Regions from separate parts of the Streptomyces sp. CRCS-T-1 genome, predicted to be linked through region 1. Evidence: riboswitches for the same ligand, from Rfam matches in the RefSeq annotation. Region 1 holds a riboswitch; each other region holds the start of a gene.
The links. A riboswitch is a leader RNA that binds a small molecule or an ion and turns the genes downstream of it on or off. The one in region 1 is predicted to bind thiamine pyrophosphate.
Positions count from the first base shown of each region.

Region 2: it holds a riboswitch for thiamine pyrophosphate, as region 1 does, so the genes downstream of both, thiO (glycine oxidase ThiO) here and NNW99_RS09520 (thiamine ABC transporter substrate binding subunit) in region 1, are expected to answer to the same signal.
Region 3: it holds a riboswitch for thiamine pyrophosphate, as region 1 does, so the genes downstream of both, thiC (phosphomethylpyrimidine synthase ThiC) here and NNW99_RS09520 (thiamine ABC transporter substrate binding subunit) in region 1, are expected to answer to the same signal.

Region 1 is NZ_CP101651.1:2,184,122-2,191,355, forward strand. It holds gene NNW99_RS09500 (LAETG motif-containing sortase-dependent surface protein) at 1-22, shown strand, start outside; gene NNW99_RS09505 (maleylpyruvate isomerase family mycothiol-dependent enzyme) at 80-877, opposite strand; gene NNW99_RS09510 (ABC transporter ATP-binding protein) at 902-1,921, opposite strand; gene NNW99_RS09515 (iron ABC transporter permease) at 1,921-3,588, opposite strand; gene NNW99_RS09520 (thiamine ABC transporter substrate binding subunit) at 3,564-4,601, opposite strand; TPP riboswitch at 4,726-4,832, opposite strand; gene rlmN (23S rRNA (adenine(2503)-C(2))-methyltransferase RlmN) at 4,872-5,978, opposite strand; gene NNW99_RS09530 (SRPBCC family protein) at 6,057-6,506, opposite strand; gene NNW99_RS09535 (phosphatidate cytidylyltransferase) at 6,646-7,234, opposite strand, start outside.
Region 2 is NZ_CP101651.1:6,274,509-6,281,742, reverse strand. It holds gene metF (methylenetetrahydrofolate reductase [NAD(P)H]) at 1-850, opposite strand, end outside; gene thiE (thiamine phosphate synthase) at 955-1,611, opposite strand; gene NNW99_RS28435 (Rv2175c family DNA-binding protein) at 1,859-2,224, opposite strand; gene NNW99_RS28430 (NAD(P)/FAD-dependent oxidoreductase) at 2,303-3,544, opposite strand; gene NNW99_RS28425 (hypothetical protein) at 3,577-3,927, opposite strand; TPP riboswitch at 3,980-4,091, shown strand; gene thiO (glycine oxidase ThiO) at 4,089-5,258, shown strand; gene thiS (sulfur carrier protein ThiS) at 5,255-5,455, shown strand; gene NNW99_RS28410 (thiazole synthase) at 5,458-6,255, shown strand; gene pknB (Stk1 family PASTA domain-containing Ser/Thr kinase) at 6,349-7,234, shown strand, end outside.
Region 3 is NZ_CP101651.1:4,219,421-4,226,654, reverse strand. It holds gene NNW99_RS19065 (lactococcin 972 family bacteriocin) at 396-854, shown strand; gene thiC (phosphomethylpyrimidine synthase ThiC) at 1,768-3,570, opposite strand; TPP riboswitch at 3,563-3,752, opposite strand; gene NNW99_RS19055 (YibE/F family protein) at 3,825-5,555, shown strand; gene NNW99_RS19050 (SsgA family sporulation/cell division regulator) at 5,658-6,092, opposite strand; gene NNW99_RS19045 (IclR family transcriptional regulator) at 6,190-7,056, opposite strand.

The sequences.
Region 1 (7,234 bases):
TGGGGCGAACAGCGAAGGCTGACGCCCGCGCACACCCTGATGTGGCCCGACCCTGACAGGGGGGCGGGCCACGTCCGTCTCATCCGAACGTCGCCCGCTCCAGCCAGAACTCCAGCAACTCCCGCTCCCCCAGCACCTCCAGCTCCGGAGCGTCCAGCGGCAGCCGCCGGTAGAACGCGAGCAGGACAGAGGTCAGCGGCCCGCGCAGGGCGACCGTGGCCTTCTCGTGGCCCCGGCGCCAGGTGACACCGTCCTCGGTGAGCGCGATCAGCCACTCGGCGTTCACCTCCGGCCCGGCGTCGGTGGCGTGCAGATGGATGCTGCGGCCCGGGCCGCGCAGTTCCCTCGCCGCCTCGTCGTGCGGGTCCGTCTGCGCGTACTCCACGATCTGCAGCCACTCGTCGATCGCGTCGGCGGCGATGTCGGGCGCGACCTCGTAGGGCAGCCCGGCGGTGAGCGTGGCGTCCGCCCGGTGCACGGTGACCTCGTGCGCCATCCGGCGGGCCCAGAACCCGGCGTTGAGGATCCCCGCCCAGCCCCACACCTTCGCGTCCGGCCCGGCCTCCCGCAGCGCGGCGACGACCTGCTCGCCCGCCTCCCCCAGCCACGCGTCCAGCGCCGCTGCGTCACCCCGGGCCTCGGGCCCCTCGGCCCCCGGCACCTCCTCCTCGGGCACCTCCTCCTGGGCCCGGGTCCGCACCATGAGCTCCACCCAGCGCAGGGCGCCGCCCGTGTGCCGGACGAGTTCCTCCAGCGACCAGTCGGGGCAATTCGGCACGGTGGCGGACAGGTCGGCCCCGGAGGTCACCACCGACCTCAACAGACCGACCTGATGGGCGATTTCGTCGCAGTAGCGCTCGTGCGCGAGGAGTGTCATGCCCGCACCATAGGCGGGCGGCGATCAGTCGAGCACGGCGATTTCCGCCGCGTCGAACTCCACCCCGGCCTCGGCCCCTACCTCGGGCGCCGCCCGCAGCGCGCACGCCGCCTCCAGGCGCGGGGCGTCCTCCGGCTGGAGGTGGACGGCGACATGCGTGCCCTTGAAGGTGCGGCCGGTCACCGTGCAGCGCAGGCCCTCACCGGCGGGCACCAGACGTACACCGGCGGGCCGCACCAGAAGGGTCCGCGTGCCCTGCGGCGCGCCCTCCGGCACCGGCACCTTGCCCCAGGGCGTGTCCGCGGCCTCCGCACCCACGGTCGCCTCGACGACGTTCTCGAAGCCGAGGAAGCGCGCCACGAACGCGTCGGCCGGCCGCTGCCACACCTCAAGCGGCGTACCGGACTGGGCGATCCGCCCGTCCCGCATCACCACGACCCGGTCGGCCAGCGCGAAGGCCTCCCCCTGGTCGTGCGTCACGGCGAGCACGGTGGTGCCCAACCGGCCGAACAGCTCGCGCAGTTCCACGACCAGCCGCTCCCTCAGCGACCGGTCGAGCTGCCCCAGCGGCTCGTCCAGCATCAGCAGTGTGGGGCTCGGCGCCAGGGCCCGGGCCAGCGCCACCCGCTGCTGCTCCCCGCCGGACAGCGCGGCGACGGCCCGACGGTCCGCGCCGGGCAGCCCCACCAGGTCCAGCAACTCCCTTACCCGCTCGGCCTGCTGCCGCTTGGACGCCCCGTGCATCCGCAGCCCGAAGGCGACATTGCCGCCCACGTCCCGCTGCGGGAACAGCTGGTGGTCCTGGAACATCAGCCCGACCCCGCGCCGGTGCGCGGGCACGCCGGCCTGGTCGCGCCCGTCGAGCGACACCCGCCCGGAGTCCAGCGGCTGCAGCCCGGCCACGGCCCGCAGCAGGGTCGACTTGCCGCTGCCGCTGGGCCCGAGCACGCACACGATCTCGTGCTCGGCGACCTCCAGATCGACGGCGTCCAGTACGGCCCGCCCGCCGAAACGGACCGTCGCGCCCTCCAGTGCCAGCAGCATCAGAACTCCCCTGTCCGGTCGGCGATCCTGAGCCTCTCCAGCACCAGCAGGGCCACGGCGCACACCACCATCAGAATCGTCGAAAGGGCCATCGCCTGGCCGTAGTTCAGCTCCCCGGGCCGCCCCAGCAGCCGCGCCACGGCCACCGGCAGCGTCGGGTTGTCGGGCCGCGCGATGAACACCGTCGCGCCGAACTCCCCGAGCGACACCGCGAAGGCGAACCCGGCGGCGATCAGCAGCGCCCGCCGCACCATCGGCAGGTCCACCTCCCGCCACACCCGCCAGGGCGAGGCCCCCAGCACCGAGGCCGCCTCCCGCAACCGCACGTCCACCGCCCGCAGCACTGGCAGCATGGTCCGCACGACGAACGGCACCCCGACCAGCGCCTGCGCGAGCGGCACCAGGATCCACGAGGCCCTCAGGTCCAGCGGCGGCTCGTCGAGGGTGATCAGGAACCCGAAGCCGACGGTCACCGCGGACACCCCGAGCGGCAGCATCAGCAGCGCGTCAAACCCGCGCACGAACCGCCCGGCGTCCCGGCGGGTGAGCGCGACGGCGGCGAGGCCGCCGATCACCACCGCGATGACCGTGGCGGCCAGGGCGTACTCCAGCGAGTTGCGGATCGCCTCGATCGGCGCCACCAGGAAGATCCCGCCGTCCTCCCTGGTCAGCGCGCGGTAGTAGCCGAAGCCCGGCGCGTCCAGGGACCGCTGGACCAGTACGGCGAGCGGCAGCAGAAGCAGCACGACGACCGTGAGCAGCACCCCGCCCAGCAGCGCCCACTGCCCGGCGCCGCGTGGCCGGCGCGCGGTCACCGACGCGTCCACCAGCCGCAGCGCCGTCTCCCGCCGCCGTACGGTCCAGGCGTGCAGGACGAGGATCGCGCCCACGGCGACGAACTGGATCAGTGTCAGCACGGCCGCCGTGGACAGGTCGAAGATCTCCGACGTCTGCCGGTAGATCTCCACCTCCAGGGTCGAGAAGGTGGGCCCGCCGAGGATCTGGACGACACCGAAGGAGGTGAAGGTGAACAGGAAGACCATGAGCGCGGCGGCGGCCACGGCCGGGGCGAGGGCCGGGAGGGTCACCTGCCGCCATGCCTTCAGCGGGGACGCCCCGAGCATCCGCGCTGCCTCCTCCTGCCGCGGGTCCAGCTGCGCCCAGAGCCCGCCGACGGTCCGAACGACGACCGCGTAGTTGAAGAAGACGTGCGCAAGCAGGATCGCCCACACGGTGGTGTCCAGGCGTACGCCCCACAGCTCGTCGAGCAGCCCGCCCCGCCCGACCAGCGCCAGGAACGCCGTACCGACGACGACCGTGGGCAGCACGAACGGGACGGTCACGGCCGCCCGCAGCACCTGCTTGCCCCGGAAGTCGAAGCGCGCGAAGACATACGCGCCCGGGAGCGCGATCAGCAGCGTGAGCGCGGTGGAGACGAGCGCCTGCCAGGTGGTGAACCACAGGACGTGCCGGACGTCGGACTGCGCCAGCACCTCCCCGATCCGCCCGAACTGCCAGGCGCCGTCGATCTTCAGCCCGCGCGCGACGATCGCGGCGACGGGGTAGGCGAAGAACGCCGCGAAGAACGCGACGGGCAGGGCGATGAGCCCGAACCGCGCCGCCGCGCCCCTCGTCCGGCCGGTCACTTCAGTACGAGTGAGGTCCACGACTTGACCCACTGGTCACGGTGGTCGGCGATCTTCGCCGGGTCCAGGGTCTCGGGGTCCTTGGCCTGCGGCCCGAACTTCACGAACTCCGGCGGCACCTGGGCGCCCTCGCGCACCGGGTACACGAACATGTTGAGCGGCATGTCCTCCTGGAACTTCTTGCTGAGCAGGAAGTCGAGGAACGCCTTGCCGCCCTTGGTGTTCTTGGCGTTGCTCAGCAGCCCGGCGTACTCGACCTGCCGGAAGCAGGTGCCCTCGGCGACCCCGGTCGGTGCCGCATCCGGCTTGGGGTCGGCGAAGATGACCTCGGCGGGCGGCGAGGAGGCGTACGACACGACGAGCGGCCTCTCGCCCTTGGCCTTCTTGCCGCCGGCCGAGCCGGAGAACTCCTCGTTGTAGGCCTGCTCCCAGCCGTCGACGACCTTCACGCCATTGGCCTTGAGCTTCTTCCAGTAGCTCTCCCACCCGTCGTCGCCGTACTTCGCGGCGGTGCCGAGCAGGAACCCGAGGCCGGGCGAGGAGGCGGAGGCGTTCTCGGTGACGAGCAGGTTCTTGTACTGCGGCTCGACCAGGTCGTCGAAGCTCTTCGGCGGCTCCAGCTTGTGGTCGGCGAAGTACTTCTTGTCGTAGTTGACGCAGATGTCGCCGGTGTCGACGGGCGTGACCCGGTGCTGGTCCCGGTCGGCCCGGTACTCGGCCTTGATCTGCTCGGAGCCCTTCGCCTCGTACGGCTGGAACAGGCCGTTGTCGAGGGCGCGGGACAGCAGGGTGTTGTCGACGCCGAAGAAGACGTCGCCCTGCGGGTTGTCCTTGGTGAGGATCGCCTTGTTCACGGCCTGCCCGGCGTCGCCGTCCTTCAGGACATTCACCTTGTAGCCGGACTGCTTCTCGAAGGCGGCGATGACGCCCTTGGACGCGGCCCACGAGTCATGGCTGACGAGGGTCACGGTCTTGGAGTCGCCGGACCCCTGGCCGCCATCGGACGACCCGCAGGCGGCGAGCGTGCCGACCATGCCGAGCCCGACGACCACAGCCGTCAGCCGCTTGCTCTTGTTGCTCACTGGATTCCTCCTGGATGACCAGGAGAAGACGCGGCCCCGCCCGGGAACTCAGGGGATCCCGGGCAGGGCGCAACAGCTCGAGTGATGACCGATCTCCCTACCCAGAATGACCTGGGCCAGGTTCGGAGGGTCTGCGGCCGTGTGCCGCACTCTCAGCGCTGTGGCGCTCCCCTGTCGGAATATGCAGGTGTCGGATATGCAGATGTTCTTACGCCGGTCAGACTACCGTTCGGTGGCCGCGAGCTGACCACACGCCCCGTCGATCTCCTGTCCACGGGTGTCCCGGATCGTCACCGGCACACCATGGGCGGCGATGGCCTCCACGAACGCCTTCTCGTCCTCGGGCCGCGAGGCCGTCCACTTCGACCCGGGCGTCGGGTTCAGCGGGATGAGATTGACGTGCACGGGCTTGCCCTTGAGCAGCCGCCCGAGCCGGTCACCGCGCCAGGCCTGGTCGTTGATGTCCCGGATCAGCGCGTACTCGATGGACAGCCGCCGCCCGGACTTGGCGCTGTACTCGAATCCGGCGTCCAGCACCTCCCGGACCTTCCACCGCGTGTTCACGGGGACGAGGGTGTCGCGCAGCTCGTCGTCGGGCGCGTGCAGCGAGATGGCCAGCCGGCACTTGAAGCCCTCGTCGGCGAACCGGTGAATCGCCGGGACGAGACCGACCGTCGAGACGGTGATCCCGCGCTGCGAGAGCCCCAGCCCGTCGGGCTCGGGGTCGGTGAGCCGGCGGATGGACCCGATGACCCGGTTGTAGTTGGCGAGCGGCTCGCCCATGCCCATGAACACGATGTTGCTGAGCCGCGCCGGACCGCCGGGGACCTCCCCGTCCCGCAGCGCCCGCATGCCGTCGACGATCTGGTGCACGATCTCGGCGGTGGACAGATTCCGGTCCAGACCCGCCTGCCCGGTCGCACAGAACGGGCAGTTCATCCCGCACCCCGCCTGCGAGCTGATGCACATGGTCACCCGGTCCGGGTACCGCATCAGCACGGACTCGACGAGCGTCCCGTCGAACAGCCGCCACAGCGTCTTGCGCGTGGTGCCCTGGTCGGTCGACAGATGCCGCACGACGCTCATCAGCTCGGGCAGCAGCGCCTCCTGCAGCTTCCCCCGGGCACCGGCCGGAATATCGGTCCACTGCTCCGGATCGTGCGCGTACCGCGCGAAGTAGTGCTGCGAGAGCTGCTTGGCACGAAACGGCTTCTCCCCGACAGCCGCAACGGCCTCCTTGCGCTCGGCAGGAGTGAGATCAGCGAGATGCCGCGGCGGCTTCTTGGCTCCGCGGGGGGCGACGAATGTGAGTTCTCCGGGCTTAGGCATGGCTCAACCAGTGTCGCAGATCGCCGACGGTGGCCCGTGCCCCGCCCGCTCCACCCGCGACACCGGTGGGAATACGCCCTACGCGCCCGCGTGCTCCAGCCGGTCCTTGAGGAGTTGCTCGTTGCGTGGGAGTTCCTTGCGGACCTGGGGGCGCATGACGAGCGGGACCAGGACCTTGCCGACGCCGTGACTCTCGAAGTCGATCTCGATCGTCACATGGGAGCGCTGTCCCTCGTCGAACGGCTCGACCTCGCCGTGCACCCGGGCCCGGACGGGGCCGTCGACACCGCGCATGCCCCAGGTGTGGGGCGGGTCGTACTCGACGACCTCCATGGTCATCGGCATCACGCGGCGGCCGACGTGCCGGGTGACCCGGAACCGGGAGCCGATGCCGAAGGGCCCCTCGTCGAGGCGTTCCGCGGACACGGCGCTCAGCTGCCACTCCGGGATCCGCGGGGTGTCCATGACGTAGTCGTAGACGTCCTCCGGACGCCGGTCGACATCGATGCTCTGTCGAATGATGGCCATGATGACCCCCTTTGCGACGTACACCTGAATCGTCCCACTCGGCGACCACCCGTGCCTCCCCGGAACGGCCCCCGAACGGCCCCGGAAACGACAGTGAGCTCCCGCCCACAAGGACGGGAGCTCACCGGACGAGGTCCGTTCAGCCGGACCCCACGAAGAGCACGAGCAGCAGCCACACCACCGGAGCCGTGGGCAGCAGAGAGTCCAGCCGGTCCATGATGCCACCGTGACCGGGCAGCAGCGTGCCCATGTCCTTGATGCCGAGGTCCCGCTTGATCATGGACTCGCCGAGGTCGCCGAGCGTGGCGCTGACCGCGACCGCCAGGCCGAGCACCAGGCCCTGCCACCAGGCGCCGTCGTCGATGAGGAACTCCATGCACAGCGCGCCCACGACCATGGCGAAGGCGACCGCGCCGAGCAAGCCCTCGCGGGTCTTGCCGGGGCTGATGCGCGGGGCGAGCTTGGTCCGGCCGAAGCGCCAGCCGACGGCGTAGGCACCGGTGTCGCTGACGACCGTGAGCAGCAGGAAGGTGAGCACCCGCTGCGGCCCGTCGTCGGCGGTCAGCATCATCGCGACGAAGGTCGCCAGGAACGGCACGTAGAACGCCGCGAAGACGCCCGCGGTGACATCCCTGAGGTAGCCCTCGGGCGGTTCCGTCATACGCCAGACGAGCACGGCCAGCGCGGTGAGCGCCATGGCGACCCAGGCGCCCTCGGCGCCCCGGACG
Region 2 (7,234 bases), 4.1 Mb from region 1:
TGAAGTGCAAGCCGGGCACTCCCTCGGCGAGCAGCCGCGCGCAGAACTCCGTGGCGAATTCGATCCCAATGGAGCGTACAGCGGCCGGATCGTCTTTTGCTGTGAGGATCCGCTCTTTCAGGGCGTCCGGGAAGACGGCGTTGGTGAGGGACGGGATCCGCGCCAGCGACTTCACGCTGGTGATCGGCATGATCTCGGGGATGACCGGGGTGTCGCAGCCGGCGGCCGCGACCCGGTCACGCAGCCGCAGATAGTCCTCCGGCTGGAAGAACATCTGCGTGATCGCGTAGTCCGCGCCCGCGCGGCACTTGTCGACGAAGTGGCGGACGTCGGTGTCCCAGTCGCTGGAGCGGGGGTGCATCGCGGGGAAGGCGGCGACTCCCACGCAGAAGTCACCGGAGGCCTTGATCAGCTCGACGAGCTCGGCGGCGTAGGCGAGGCCGCGGGGGTGCGGCACCCAGTCGCCCATCGGGTCGCCGGGCGGGTCGCCGCGCAGGGCGAGCATGTTGCGGATCCCGGCGTCGGCGTACTGGCCGATGATGTTGCGCAGGTCGGCGACGGAGTGGTCGACGGCGGTGAGGTGCGCGATCGGGGTGAGGGTGGTGTCGGAGGCGATCGCCTCGGTCGCCTTGACCGTGCCCGCGCGGGTGGAACCGCCCGCGCCGTAGGTCACGGAGACGAAGTCGGGCGCCACCGCCTCGACCCGGCGGAGCGCGTTCCACAGGTTCCGCTCGCCCTTCGGGGTCTTGGGCGCGTAGAACTCGAACGAGTACGTCGTCTTTCCTGTCGCGAGCATGTCGCGGACGGTGCGGGCGTGGTCCGACCTGATGGATGCGGTGCCGAGGGCCATACCGGCAGGTTAGCCAGGGGCGGTCGGTCCCCCAACCGGGCATCGATATTTGACCGATTTGTGTACTTGTTGTCCACCCCTTGGACAACCGGCCCACCGGCGTACTACTTCTCCCGCAGCCGCTTGGCGAACTCGGCCGCCGCCGCGCCGGGGTCGTCGGCCTCGGTGATCGCCCGTACGACGACGACCCGCCGGGCGCCCGCTTCCAGGATCTGGTCGAGGTTGCCGAGGTCGATGCCGCCAATGGCGAACCAGGGGCGGTCGGTGCCGAGGGCGGCGGTGTACCGGACGAGGTCCAGGCCGGGGGCGTGGCGGCCGGGCTTGGTGGGGGTGGGCCAGCACGGGCCGGTGCAGAAGTAGTCCACGCCGTCCTGTGCGGCGGCAGCGGCGGCCTCGGACTCGGCGTGCGTGGAGCGGCCGATCAGGACGTCCTCGCCGAGGATCGCGCGGGCAGCGGGGACCGGGAGGTCGCCCTGGCCGAGGTGCAGCACGTCGGAGGCGGCGGCGTGGGCGATGTCGGCGCGGTCGTTCACCGCGAGGAGCTTGCCGTGCCGGGCGCAGGCGTCGGCGAAGACGGCCAGATGCTCCAGCTCCTCGCCCGCCTCCATGCCCTTGTCCCGCAACTGCACGATGTCGACCCCGCCGGCCAGCGCGGCGTCGAGGAACTCGACGAGATCGCCCTGCCGCTTACGGGCGTCGGTGCAGAGGTAGACCCGGGCGTCGGCGAGCCGAGCCCGTGCGGTGGTGGCGGTGTCGGGCATGCGTGTCCCCCTGGGTGTCGGTGTCGGTGGCGTTCGGGGCGCGACCGGGGCGCCGGAGCGCCCCGTGCCGGTGCCGGCAGGGCGGCGAGGCCACGCCGCCGATGGCAGGCGGGCGGCGGCCCACGCCCCGAACGGGCGCGAGCCGCCCCGGGGCCGTGGCCCCGGGGGCCGCGGCCCGCGCTCCGGGCAGTGGTTCAGGTCCGGCCCCGCTCGCACGGCACCGGACGGCGTTTCGGTCCAGGCCGGGTCAGACCGCCAGCGCCTGGGCGCGGCGCTTCACCTCCGTGCCGCGATTCTCACTCAGGGCCTGCGCCGGGGTGCCGGGCAGGCTCGGGTCGGGGGTGAAGAGCCACTCCAGCATCTCCTCGTCCGTGAAGCCGTCGTCCCGCAGGAGCGTCAAGGTCCCGGACAGGCCCTTGACGACCTTGTCCCCGTCGATGAAGGCGGCGGGGACGTGCAGCGCGCGGTTCTCACCTCGGCGTACGGCGATGAGCTGGCCGTCCTTGACCAGCTGCCGCACACGCGTCACCTCGACATCGAACTGTTCGGCGATGTCGGGGAGGGTGAGCCAGGCGGGGACGAGAGCATCGATCTTTGCGTCAATCTCGGTCACGGAAACCAGCCTGCCATCCCCCACTGACAGTCGGAAGTCAGCCCGGCCCGCCCGGACCGGCCACGGGCTCCCCGAAAGCTACGCCGTCGCCGCCTTCAGTGGCCTGGCCGGGTCCTCCAGCAGCACCGGATTCATGGCGGCGCCGGACTCGATCAGGCGCCGCCCCTGCGCCAGGTCCCGGGGACGGCCCACCGCCAGCAGCGCCACCAGCCGGTCACCGCGGAGCCAGCACACCGTCCAGGCCGGCCCGGTCGGGTCGCCCCGCCACAGGGTCGTGTCGGCGCCCGCGTGATGCCCGGCGTACTGCACGAAACGCCCGAACTGCTCGGACCAGAAGTACGGCACCGGGTCGTACACCGCCGGTGCCTCCCCCGAGGCCAGGCCGACGATGTTCAGGGCCACCGTGCGCGGCCCCTGGAGGGCGTTGTCCCAGTGGTGCACCAGCAGGCGCTCGCCGTACCGGCCCGAGGGGAAGGAGGCGCAGTCGCCGACGGCGTACACGTCCGGCGCCGAGGTCCGCAGGTGCTGGTCGGAGATGATCTCGCCCTGGGGACCGAGCTCCACTCCGGAACCGGCCAGCCACGCCGTCGCGGGGCGGGCGCCGATGCCGACCACGACCGCGCCCGCGGGCAGCCGTGTGCCGTCGTCGAGGAGCACCGTCCCGGGCTCGACGCGCTCCACGCGCGCGTGGGTGCGCAGGACCGCACCCGCGTCGGCGTACCAGCCGGCCATCGGGGCGGCGACCTCGGCGGGCAGTGCCCCGGCGAGCGGCCGCTCGGCGGCCTCCACGACGGTCACCGCGCAACCGGCCTCGCGCGCGGCCGTGGCGAACTCGGCGCCGATCCAGCCGGCGCCGACGACCACGATGTCGTGCTTGCGGGCCAGCACGGGCCGCAGCCGCTCGGCGTCGTCGAGGGTGCGCAGCAGATGCACGCCCGGCACGCCCTCCGCGCCGGGCAGCCGGACCGGTTCGGCGCCGGTCGCGACGACGAGGGCGTCGTAGGGCACGGGCCCGTCCTCGGTGTCCAGCTCATGGTCGCCGGGGCGCAGGCCCAGCACCTCGCAGCCGAGTCGCAGTTCGATGCCGAGGGCCTCGAAGTCGAGGTCGAAGGCGGAGCCCTCGGCCTTGCCGAGCAGGACGGCCTTGGACAACGGGGGCCGGTCGTAGGGCTGATGGGGCTCGGCGCCGATGAGGGTCACGGTGCCGGTGAAGCCCTGCTCCCGCAAGGCGACCGCGGTCTGCACACCGGCCATGCCCGCACCCGCCACGACCACGCGCCGCGGCGCGGACGGACCTGGTTCCTGCGTCTGCTCGCTCACCTGATCACCATAGACACCTGACGTTTTGTCAGTCAGTGCTCATGCGCAGTGACCTGCTCCACAACGCTCGTCCCGCTGCCCTGCTGGGACTCCCACTCCCACGTCTCCTCCAGCCGCACCCGCCCGTCGGGCAGTTCCACGACCGTCGACACACAGTGCCCCGAGGACGTGGTTCCGTCCTGCTTGAGTTGTACGTAGCGGAAGTCCAGCCGGTCATCTTCCCGGGTACCCACGAGATGGCCGCGTACGACGTCGCCGCCCGTGTACTCGGCCCAGATCTCGCCGTCCTTCTCGTGGTACGTGAACCGGGTGCGGGTCCCCACCTGGCCCGGCGCCTGGTCGGCGACCGGGGCGAGGAGAAGACCGTCGAGGGATCGGGCCATGGACGGAGGCTCCCTTACTGCGACATACGGCATCGGGCTAGGGTGGCCAACGTAGAGCACTCGCGGGAGCCCGGACGCACCGGGCTGAGAGGGAGGCTGGCGGCCTCCGACCGTACGAACCTGATCCGGGTCATGCCGGCGAAGGGAGGGGCTGGACGCCCATGTCGCGTACGCGAACCTCAGACGTCCTCGTCATCGGGGGCGGCATCATCGGCCTGGTCACCGCGTGGCGGGCCGCACAACGCGGGCTCGCCACGGCCGTGGTGGACCCCGAGCCGGGCGGCGGGGCCGCGCAGGTGGCGGCCGGCATGCTGGCCGCCGTCACGGAGCTGCACTACGGCGAGCAGACCCTGCTCGGTCTGAACCTCGCCTCCGCCCGGCGCTACCCGGACTTCGCGGCGGAGCTCACCGACCTCACGGGCCACGACCTCGGCTACCGCCGCTGCGGCACCCTCGCCGTGGCCCTGGACGCCGACGACCGGGCCCATCTGCGTGAACTGCACGCCCTGCAGCAGCAGTCCGGCCTGGACTCGCAGTGGCTGTCGGGGCGCGAGTGCCGTCGCCTGGAGCCGATGCTCGCGCCCGGCGTGCGCGGCGGGCTGCGGGTCGACGGCGACCACCAGATCGACCCGCGGCGGCTGTCCGCGGCGCTGGTGACGGCGTGCGAGCGGGCGGGTGTGGTCTTCCACCGGGCATGGGCGGAGCGGCTCACCGTCGTACGGGAGCGGGCCGCGGGCGTCGTCACGGCCGACGGGACCGCGCTGGACGCCGGGCAGGTGGTGCTGGCCGGGGGCAGCCTCAGCGGACGGCTCGCGGGCGTCCTCGAGGACGTGCTGCCTCCCGTGCGGCCGGTGAAGGGGCAGGTCGTACGGCTGACCATGCCGGGGCGGCACGGGCCGTTCCTCAGCCGGACCGTGCGCGCGGTGGTGCGCGGCAGCCATGTCTACCTGGTGCCGCGCGAGAGCGGCGAGCTGGTCATCGGGGCGACCAGCGAGGAGACGGGCTGGGACACCACCGTGACCGCGGGCGGCGTGTACGAGCTGCTGCGCGACGCGCACGAGCTGGTCCCCGGCATCACCGAGCTGCCGTTCACCGAGACCCGGGCCGGACTGCGGCCCGGCTCCCCCGACAACGCGCCGCTGCTCGGCCCGACCGGCCTGGAGGGACTGCTGCTGGCCACGGGGCACTATCGCAACGGTGTCCTGCTCACCCCGGTGACCGGCGACGCCATGGCGCACGCCCTGACGACGGGCGAACTGCCCGAAGAAGCACGCCCCTTCACCCCGAAGCGCTTCAGTACCGCCACCGCACTCACGGAGCAGCCCGTATGAACATCTCCGTCAACGGGGAGCCCCGGGACGTCCGGCCCGGCACGGCTCTCGACACCGTCGTGAGGTCGCTCACCACCTCGCCCTCCGGAGTGGCAGCCGCCCTCAACGAAACCGTCGTCCCGCGCACCCGGTGGCCCTCCACGGCCCTCGCCGAGGGTGACCGCGTGGAAGTCCTCACCGCCGTCCAAGGAGGCTGACCATGGCCGACGATCCGTTTGTCCTCGGTGGTACGTCCTTCACGTCCCGCCTGATCATGGGTACGGGCGGGGCGCCCAGCCTCGATGTGCTGGAGCGTTCGCTGGTGGCGTCCGGGACGGAGCTGACGACGGTCGCGATGCGCCGGGTGAACCCCTCGGTGCACGGTTCCGTGCTGTCCGTCCTGGACCGGCTCGGCATCCGGGTGCTGCCCAACACGGCGGGCTGTTTCACCGCCGGAGAGGCCGTCCTCACGGCCCGTCTCGCGCGCGAGGCCCTCGGCACCGACCTGGTCAAGCTGGAGGTCATCGCCGACGAGCGGACGCTGCTGCCGGACCCGATCGAGACGCTGGAGGCGGCCGAGACGCTGGTCGACGACGGGTTCACGGTGCTGCCGTACACCAATGACGACCCCGTGCTGGCGCGGAAGCTGGAGGACGCCGGCTGCGCGGCGATCATGCCGCTCGGCTCGCCGATCGGCTCCGGTCTCGGCATCCGCAACCCGCACAACTTCCAGCTGATCACCGAGCACGCGCGCGTGCCGGTGATCCTGGACGCCGGGGCGGGTACGGCGTCGGACGCGGCGCTGGCGATGGAGCTGGGCTGCGCGGGTGTGATGCTCGCCTCGGCGGTGACACGGGCGCAGGAGCCGGTCCTGATGGCCGACGCGATGCGGCATGCCGTGGAGGCGGGGCGGCTGGCGTACCGGGCCGGGCGCATTCCGCGGCGGCATTTCGCGGAGGCGTCGTCACCGACGGAGGGAAGGGCCGCGCTGGATCCGGAGCGCCCCGCTTTCCAGTAGGCGCCGACCTACACGTCACAGGTCAGTCGCAGTACCGGGCCCGAGAGCGGACGGGGCGGCGGGCTGTCGGTCGTGGCTCGTACACTCGCCTGCGTGGACACGACCCTTCAGGACCCCTTGGTCGGGCAGGTGCTCGACGGCCGGTATCGCATCGACGCGCGCATCGCCGTCGGCGGGATGGCGACGGTCTACCGGGCTGTGGACACCCGGCTGGACCGCGTTCTCGCGCTCAAGGTGATGCACCCCTCGCTCGCGGTGGACGGCTCGTTCGTCGAGCGGTTCATCCGCGAGGCGAAGTCCGTCGCCCGACTGGCCCATCCGAATGTGGTGCAGGTCTTCGACCAGGGCACCGACGGCAGCTACGTCTATCTCGCCATGGAGTACGTCGCGGGCTGCACCCTGCGGGACGTCCTGCGCGAGCGCGGGGCCCTGCAGCCGCGCGCCGCCCTGGACATCCTGGAGCCGGTGCTGGCCGCGCTGGGCGCCGCCCACCGCGCCGGATTCGTGCACCGGGACATGAAGCCCGAGAACGTCCTCATAGGGGACGACGGCCGGGTGAAGGTCGCCGACTTCGGACTCGTCCGAGCCGTGGACACGGTGACGAACACCACAGGCACCGTGCTCGGCACGGTCGCGTACCTCGCGCCCGAGCAGATAGAGAACGGCACCGCGGACCCCCGTGTCGACGTGTACGCGTGCGGCGTGATGCTGTACGAGATGCTGACCGGCGACAAGCCGCACGACGCGGACTCCCCGGCCGTGATCCTCTACAAGCACCTGCACGAGGACGTCCCGCCGCCGTCGGCCGCCGTACCCGGTCTGGCCTACGAGCTGGACGAGATGGTGGCCTCGGCGACCGCCCGCACCCCCGACATCCGCCCGCACGACGCGGTGGCGCTGCTCGCGCGGGTCCGCGACGGGCGCGCCGGGCTGAGCGCGGAGCAGCTCGACGTGGTGCCGCCGCAGGCGCTCAGCGCGG
Region 3 (7,234 bases), 2.0 Mb from region 1:
AGCGCGGTGGCTGATGGGGGCGCCGGCTCGTACGCGCACATGTACACCTCGATCAGGTAGCCGACTGGAGGAGGCGCTTGAGGCGTTCCCTGACGTAGCCGGCATAGATCGTCCTGCCCGGGATGGCGAATCGGCCTACGGTACGCCTCCGACCTCACTGCCCGCCCTGCTCACGGATGGAGCGGGGCGGCACCAGTCCAGCATGCCGGACATTACACACTCAAACGACCATTACGAGGAAGCGGAACTAACCATCGAGTGGGTATGCAAATCTCACACATCCATCGTCGGCGCTTTTTGGCCAAGTGTTTTAGCGTCTCTTTACCAGGATGTGCGGGTTGGGGGAAGATCCATCCGCAGCCCCCGCGACGGGGGCATCACGGGAGGGGAATCACATGAAGGCATCCGGTAGGTCCATAGCTTTTGCTATTGCGGGTGGGTTCCTGGCTGCGGGCACCCTTGCCGGCCCGGCCACTGCGGACAGCGTCCAGGCGCCGACCGCTGGCGCGGTCACCGTCACTGCCCACACCAGGGGTGACGGCACCCAGCCGCCTGCCGCGCTGGGAGACCCCAAGGAATGGGGCGTAGTGGAGTTCACGGCTGGCTCCACGGGAGGCATCCGGCCGAAGACCGTCCTCGAAATTGGTGGCGGAACTTGGAGCTACGGGAAGAACCTCACCGGCGATGGCCAGTACTGCTACTCGAATTACTACCACTCCAAGGTGATGCATGGGTCGACCGTGGAGCTGGCTGGGGGGTCGAACAAGGCTGTGGAGGCCAAGGGCAAGTGGTCTTACGCCAATATGACCGCGGGCGCAGCGTACACGTGCAAGACCTACTACGCTAAGTACTAATTCCGTCCGCTCCCGGCGGCCACCGCCGGGGGCGGATTTTCTCAGCGTGAGAAATTGCCACAGAGTAGGGTCATGAAAATCCCACAATTTACGCCTTGTCGCATCGCTCGTATTGCGACAGTTCTCGTGGCAGGTGCGCTCCTCGGCGCTGTCGGCCCATTCGCGAGCAAATTCGACAACCCGGTCTGCCAGGCCGTAGGCGTCGTATTTTCTGTGGGATGGTCGTGGGCATGCTTCGCCTTCCTGATCGGTTACTCCCGGCGGTCAAGAGTCGAGGCATCATTGCTGGCGTCCTCGGCATTGGCAGTAGGCGTAGCCGTATATTATCTTTTCAAGTTTCTGATCCCCGCGGTTCCGGCCGGGGGACACGTCATCTCTGGTGCGGGCGATGGCCTCCCCTCCAGGGCCGTGTTCTGGGGGGTAGCGGCTTTCGCCTTCGGTGCGCCCGTTGGGCTCCTGGGGAGTATGGCCAGAATGCCCGGCATCGGCGGTCTAGGGTTCCGCCTGCTTGTCCCGTTGATCGCCTTCTTTGAGGCCTCCCAGCGGCTGGCAGCAGAGGTGGGCGACTCGCAGGGCCGAGTCGCCGAAATAGTGTGGGCTTCGGTTCGCGTGCTCTCGGCCGTGGCCGTCGTGCTTCTCGTGGGTCATACAGTGTGGAGCTGGTGGCATGGCCGGGGTGCGCGGCAGCCTGCCCCAGCGAAGCGCCTCTGAGGCCTCACCGGTACACCGGCCGGGCAGCCGGTCAACGGCGACGCCCGTCAGACCTCCGCCCACGCCAAACCAGTCAGGGCAGCGCTGCACATGCGGCCAGTGGTACATGGTGTCAGCGCGGGCCGGACCCAAGCTGCGGTTCCGGCCCGTCGCTTCGCAGTAGTCGCACTTCCCGCGAGCCGTTGACTCCAGCGCTTCAGGCTCAGTCGGCGATCGGCAGGTACACCCGATTGCCTGCCTCGGCGAACTCCTTCGACTTCTGGAGCATCCCCTCAGCGATCTCCTCGGACGAGGCTCCCTCAGCCGCCGCGCCACCGAACCGCTCTGTGATGCTTTGGCTAATCTTCATGCTGCAGAACTTGGGACCGCACATCGAGCAGAAGTGAGCCGTCTTGGCGGGCTCGGCCGGCAGGGTCTCGTCGTGGAACTCCCGTGCCGTGTCCGGGTCGAGGGCCAGGTTGAACTGGTCCTCCCAGCGGAACTCGAAGCGGGCGTCGGACAGCGCGTCGTCCCACTCCTGGGCGCCCGGGTGCCCCTTGGCGACATCGGCCGCGTGGGCGGCGATCTTGTAGGTGATGACACCGGTCTTGACGTCGTCACGGTTCGGCAGGCCCAAGTGCTCCTTGGGGGTGACGTAGCACAGCATGGCCGTGCCCCACCAGGCGATCATCGCAGCACCGATGCCGGAGGTGATGTGGTCGTACGCCGGCGCGACGTCCGTGGTCAGCGGGCCGAGCGTATAGAACGGAGCTTCATCGCAGATCTCCTGCTGAAGGTCGATGTTCTCCTTGATCTTGTGCATCGGGACATGGCCCGGGCCTTCGATCATGGTCTGTACGTTGAAACGCTTGGCGATCCGGTTGAGTTCCCCGAGAGTGCGCAACTCCGCGAACTGCGCCTCGTCGTTGGCGTCCGCGATCGAGCCGGGCCGCAGGCCGTCGCCGAGCGAGTACGTGACGTCGTAGGCGGCGAGGATCTCGCAGAGCTCCTCGAAGTGCTCGTACAGGAACGACTCCCGGTGGTGCGCGAGGCACCAGGCGGCCATGATCGAGCCGCCGCGGGAGACGATGCCCGTCTTGCGGTTGGCCGTCAGCGGCACATAGGCCAGGCGCACGCCCGCGTGGACCGTCATGTAGTCCACGCCCTGCTCGGCCTGTTCGATGACCGTGTCCTTGTAGACCTCCCAGGTCAGGTCCTCGGCGCGGCCGTCGACCTTCTCCAGGGCCTGGTAGAGCGGCACGGTGCCGATGGGGACGGGGGAGTTGCGCAGCACCCACTCACGCGTGGTGTGGATGTTGCGGCCGGTGGAGAGGTCCATGACCGTGTCGGCGCCCCAGCGGGTCGCCCAGGTCATCTTCTCGACCTCCTCCTCGATGGAGGAGGTCACCGCGGAGTTGCCGATGTTGGCGTTGACCTTCACCAGGAACCTCTTGCCGATGATCATCGGCTCGATCTCCGGGTGGTTGACGTTGGCCGGCAACACGGCCCGGCCCGCGGCGATCTCGTCGCGGACCACCTCGGGCGAGACGTTCTCCCGGATGGCCACGTACTCCATCTCGGGTGTGATCTCGCCGCGTCGGGCGTACGCGAGCTGCGTGACCGCCTGGCCGTCCCTGCTGCGACGCGGCTGGCGCGGGCGGCCGGGGAAGACGGCGTCGAGGTTGCGGAGGCCGCCGCGGGGCGAGGTGTGCTTGATGCCGTCGTCCTCGGGGCGGACGGGGCGGCCCGCGTACTCCTCGGTGTCGCCGCGGGAGATGATCCAGTTCTCGCGCAGCGGCGGCAGGCCCCTGCGGACGTCGGTGTCGACGAGTGGATCGGTGTACGGGCCGGAGGTGTCGTACAGCGTGACGGCCTGGCCGTTGGTGAGATGCACCTGACGAACCGGCACGCGCAGGTCGGGGCGGGTGCCCTCGACATACGCCTTGTGCCAGCCGATGGACTTCCCGGCCTCCTCGGACTGTGCGTCCTGAACGGAGGCAGGCGTGCGTGCGTCCTTGTCGGTCATGAGACCTACTCCCTACGCCGGCATTACCCGGTAACAGGTTCGGCGGTCGACGCAGCGGCTTCCGTCTGCCGACGTTCCGTGTGAAACATCACTCGACTTCGGTGATGTTTCATGTGAAACATCGCTGGGACGGAGGTCAGCGCCCTCTCAGCCCGGTGCTCCGAGCTCCCGCGTGTACAAAAGGTGCCTCCACGCTAGCGGCAATTCTGGCGCGGTGAACAGAGGGCCCCCCTCGTTCTTGCGATGATCGGTCGGTGACCACGACGCAGCGTCCCCCTTACCCACCGCCCGAGCCGCCTCGCGGATCCGGTGCCGGAAGCGGCAACGGCCGGGGAGACGGCCACGATTTCGCCTCCGGGGCCGGGTATGGGCCTGGGACGGGATTCGGGCCCGGTGCTCGTGCAGGTGCCGGTGGTGAGCGTGGTTCCGGCTCGGCCGGGGGATACGGACCCGGCAACGGCCAGGGTGGCGGCTCAGCCGGTGGGCATGGAGTCGGCCCCGGCGACGGGCGGGGCCCGGGCTCCGGAAGCGGGCACGGACACGGTTCCGGAACCGGCGGAGGAGACGGCCACGGACACGGACACGGCTCCGGGACCGGTGGCGGCGGCGATGGTCACGGGCACGGCTCCGGGACCGGCGGTGGCGACGGCCACGGGCACGGCCCCGGTTCCGCGCCAGGGGGCGGGCACGGGCACTCACACAGTCACAGCCACGGTCCGGCCACGCCCGTCTCCATGCATCTGCGCAAGATCATCGCGGCGATCCTGATCCCGTTCGGCGCGGCCGTGCTGGTCGGTCTCGTCGTGCTGTGGCCGGGCGGCGCCCCGGGGCACGAGCGCACCGGCGTCGGCTTCGACCGGCAGACCGAACAAGCCTCGGTCACCAAGGTCGTGGAGATCAGCTGCAAGGAGGCCGGCGCCTCGGGGGTCCCGCCGACCGGCGACACCTCCACCGCCGAGGGCTCCTCCGCCGTGCAGCAGGAGAAGGGCACCTGCAAGCGGGCGACGGTCCGGGTCGACAGCGGCAAGGACAAGGGCCGCACCTTCACCGAGATCATCCAGCCGGACCAGTCCCGCCAGCTGCACGAGGGCCAGAAGGTCGTGGTCGCCTACGAGCCCTCCGCGCCGAAGGATCTGCAGTACTCGGTCACCGACGTCAACCGCCGTCTGCCCCTGGCCCTGCTGGCCGGCATCTTCGCACTCGCCGTCGTGGTCGTCGGGCGGCTGCGCGGGGTCATGGCCCTCGTCGCACTGACCATCAGCTTCCTGGTGCTGACCTTCTTCATCCTGCCCGCGATCCTGCAGGGCTCGAACCCGCTGGTCGTGGCGGTGGTGGGCGCGAGTGCCATCATGCTCATCGCCCTGTACATGTGTCATGGACTGTCCGCACGGACCTCGGTGGCGGTGCTCGGCACCCTCATCTCCCTGCTGCTGATCGGCCTTCTCGGCTCGCTGTTCAACAGCTGGGCCGCGCTCACCGGCAACACCGACGACAACACCGGCCTGATCCACGGTCTCTATCCGACGATCGACATGAGCGGTCTGCTGCTCGCCGGCATCATCATCGGTTCGCTCGGTGTGCTCGACGATGTGACGGTCACGCAGACCTCGGCGGTCTGGGAGCTGCACGAGGCCAATCCGTCGATGGGCTGGCGCGGGCTCTACCGCGCGGGCATCCGGATCGGCCGCGACCACATCGCCTCGGTCGTCAACACGCTCGTCCTCGCCTACGCCGGTGCCGCCCTGCCGTTGCTTCTGTTGTTCTCCATCGCGCAGAGCGGCGTGGGGACGGTCGCCAACAGCGAGCTGGTCGCGGAGGAGATCGTGCGCACGCTGGTCGGTTCGATCGGCCTGGTGGCCTCGGTGCCGGTCACCACCGCTCTGGCCGCGCTCGTGGTCTCGGCCGACCGCCCCGGGGAGGAGCGCGCCGTGGAGACCGCCGCGGTACCGGCACGCGGGGGGCGGGGCCGGCGCCGTAAGCGCTGACGTCTCTGAGCCAGACGTCCCAGCGCCACGACGACGAAGCGTTCCCGCAGGGTCGGCGGCATCCGGTGAAGCGTTACTCCACGACGCCGACCGACGGGTGGCTCACCCGGCGCCCTGTTCCGCCAGGATGCGGTCCAGCGCCTCGTCGAGGTGGGCGTCGAAGTCGGCGAGCGAGCCTTCCTGGCCGAGCGGCACCAGCTTGTCGGTGCGGTCGAGGAAGGCGACGAGCGGTGCCGTGGAGGAACGGAACAACGCCTGGTCGCTGCCCACCTGAAGCCTGATCAGCACCTCGCCCAGCGTGTCCGGTTCGACGGGGGTGACCCGCACATCGCCCTCGCCGCACGGCCGGCCGACGCCGTCGATCAGCAGCTCCCGGCCGAAAGCCCACGTCACGGGCGCGTCACCGGGCAGGTGGAACGTCAGCCGGACGGCATAGGGATCACTGGTCTCATAGCGCAGCTCCACCGGAATGCGGAAGGAGAGCTCCTCGGACACAAGGAAGCTCATCATGACCTCTGCTTGTACGGACTCGCGCATCGCTAACCCCGTCATTCGCCGTGACTGGCCGGGAACGAACCTCTGACACTGATGGAATCTTGCTGAACGTACACAGCAGATCACAAGGAGTGAGTTTTCACATACTGATAGAGAGCGCCAGCGACCCGAGTCGCCGCCCGATCTCGTACTGCAACTGCCGGGCCGCGGGCAGCAGCCGGTCCTCCTGATGGGCGGGCAGGGAGATGGCCATCGTCGCCGCCGTGGTGCCCAGAGTCAGCGGGATCGCCGCGCAGACCGCGCCCAGGGCGTACTCCTGACGCTCGGTCACCGGTTCCATCCGCCGCATCCGCTCCAGACGCCGGAGCAGACTGTGGTTGTCCCGCACCGTGTACGGCGTGAGGGGCTGCACCGGGTAGCGGTCGAGGTGGTCGCGACGGGCCTCGGCGTCCAGTTGGGACAGCAGGCACTGCCCGATGGCGTGCGCGTGCCCGGTCTCCCGGAAGTCGGCCCACTCCTCGACCGCCGGGGCGCCCGGGCTCTCGGAGACGCACATGACCTCGATCTCGCCCTCGCGGTACGCCGCGTAGTAGACGGGGACGCCGAGGAGGTCTCGCCACTGCGCGAGCGTGTCGACCACCGTGCTGCGACGTTTCTGCCGCGCCCCGCTGCTGCTCAGCCGCTCGGCGGCCTCGCCGAGGAAGAACAGGCCCTTGTCCCGGCGCAGATAGCCCTCGTGCACGAGGGTGCGCAGCAGGTGGTACGTCGTGGGCAGCGCCAGCCCGGTCTCGCGGGCCAGTTGCTTGGCGGGGGCGCCGTAGACATGCCCGGCGACGGTTTCCAGCAGGCGCATGGCGCGCTGCACGGACCCGATGAGGGTCGCCGGAGGCGGGGATCCGGCGGGAGGCGGTGGTGTGGGGGGCGGTAGTGACTCGGAGGGTGCCGCCGAGCGCGGTTGCGCGGGAACGCTGCGCAGGTGGGCCGGTGCGGTGTCAGCCGGGGCCAAGGGTCACTCCCGAAACGCGAGGGGCCGACCCGTGCGGAGGAACACGGGTGGGGGTGTATGCCGCTCGCGGGGAAGTCCCCGCGTCGAGCCGGACTCTATTCGCCTGCCACCGCACGCAGACGGCCCGGCCGGGAAACTTCCCCCGCCCGAGGGAACGGGTGATTCCCCGCGTTCCCCG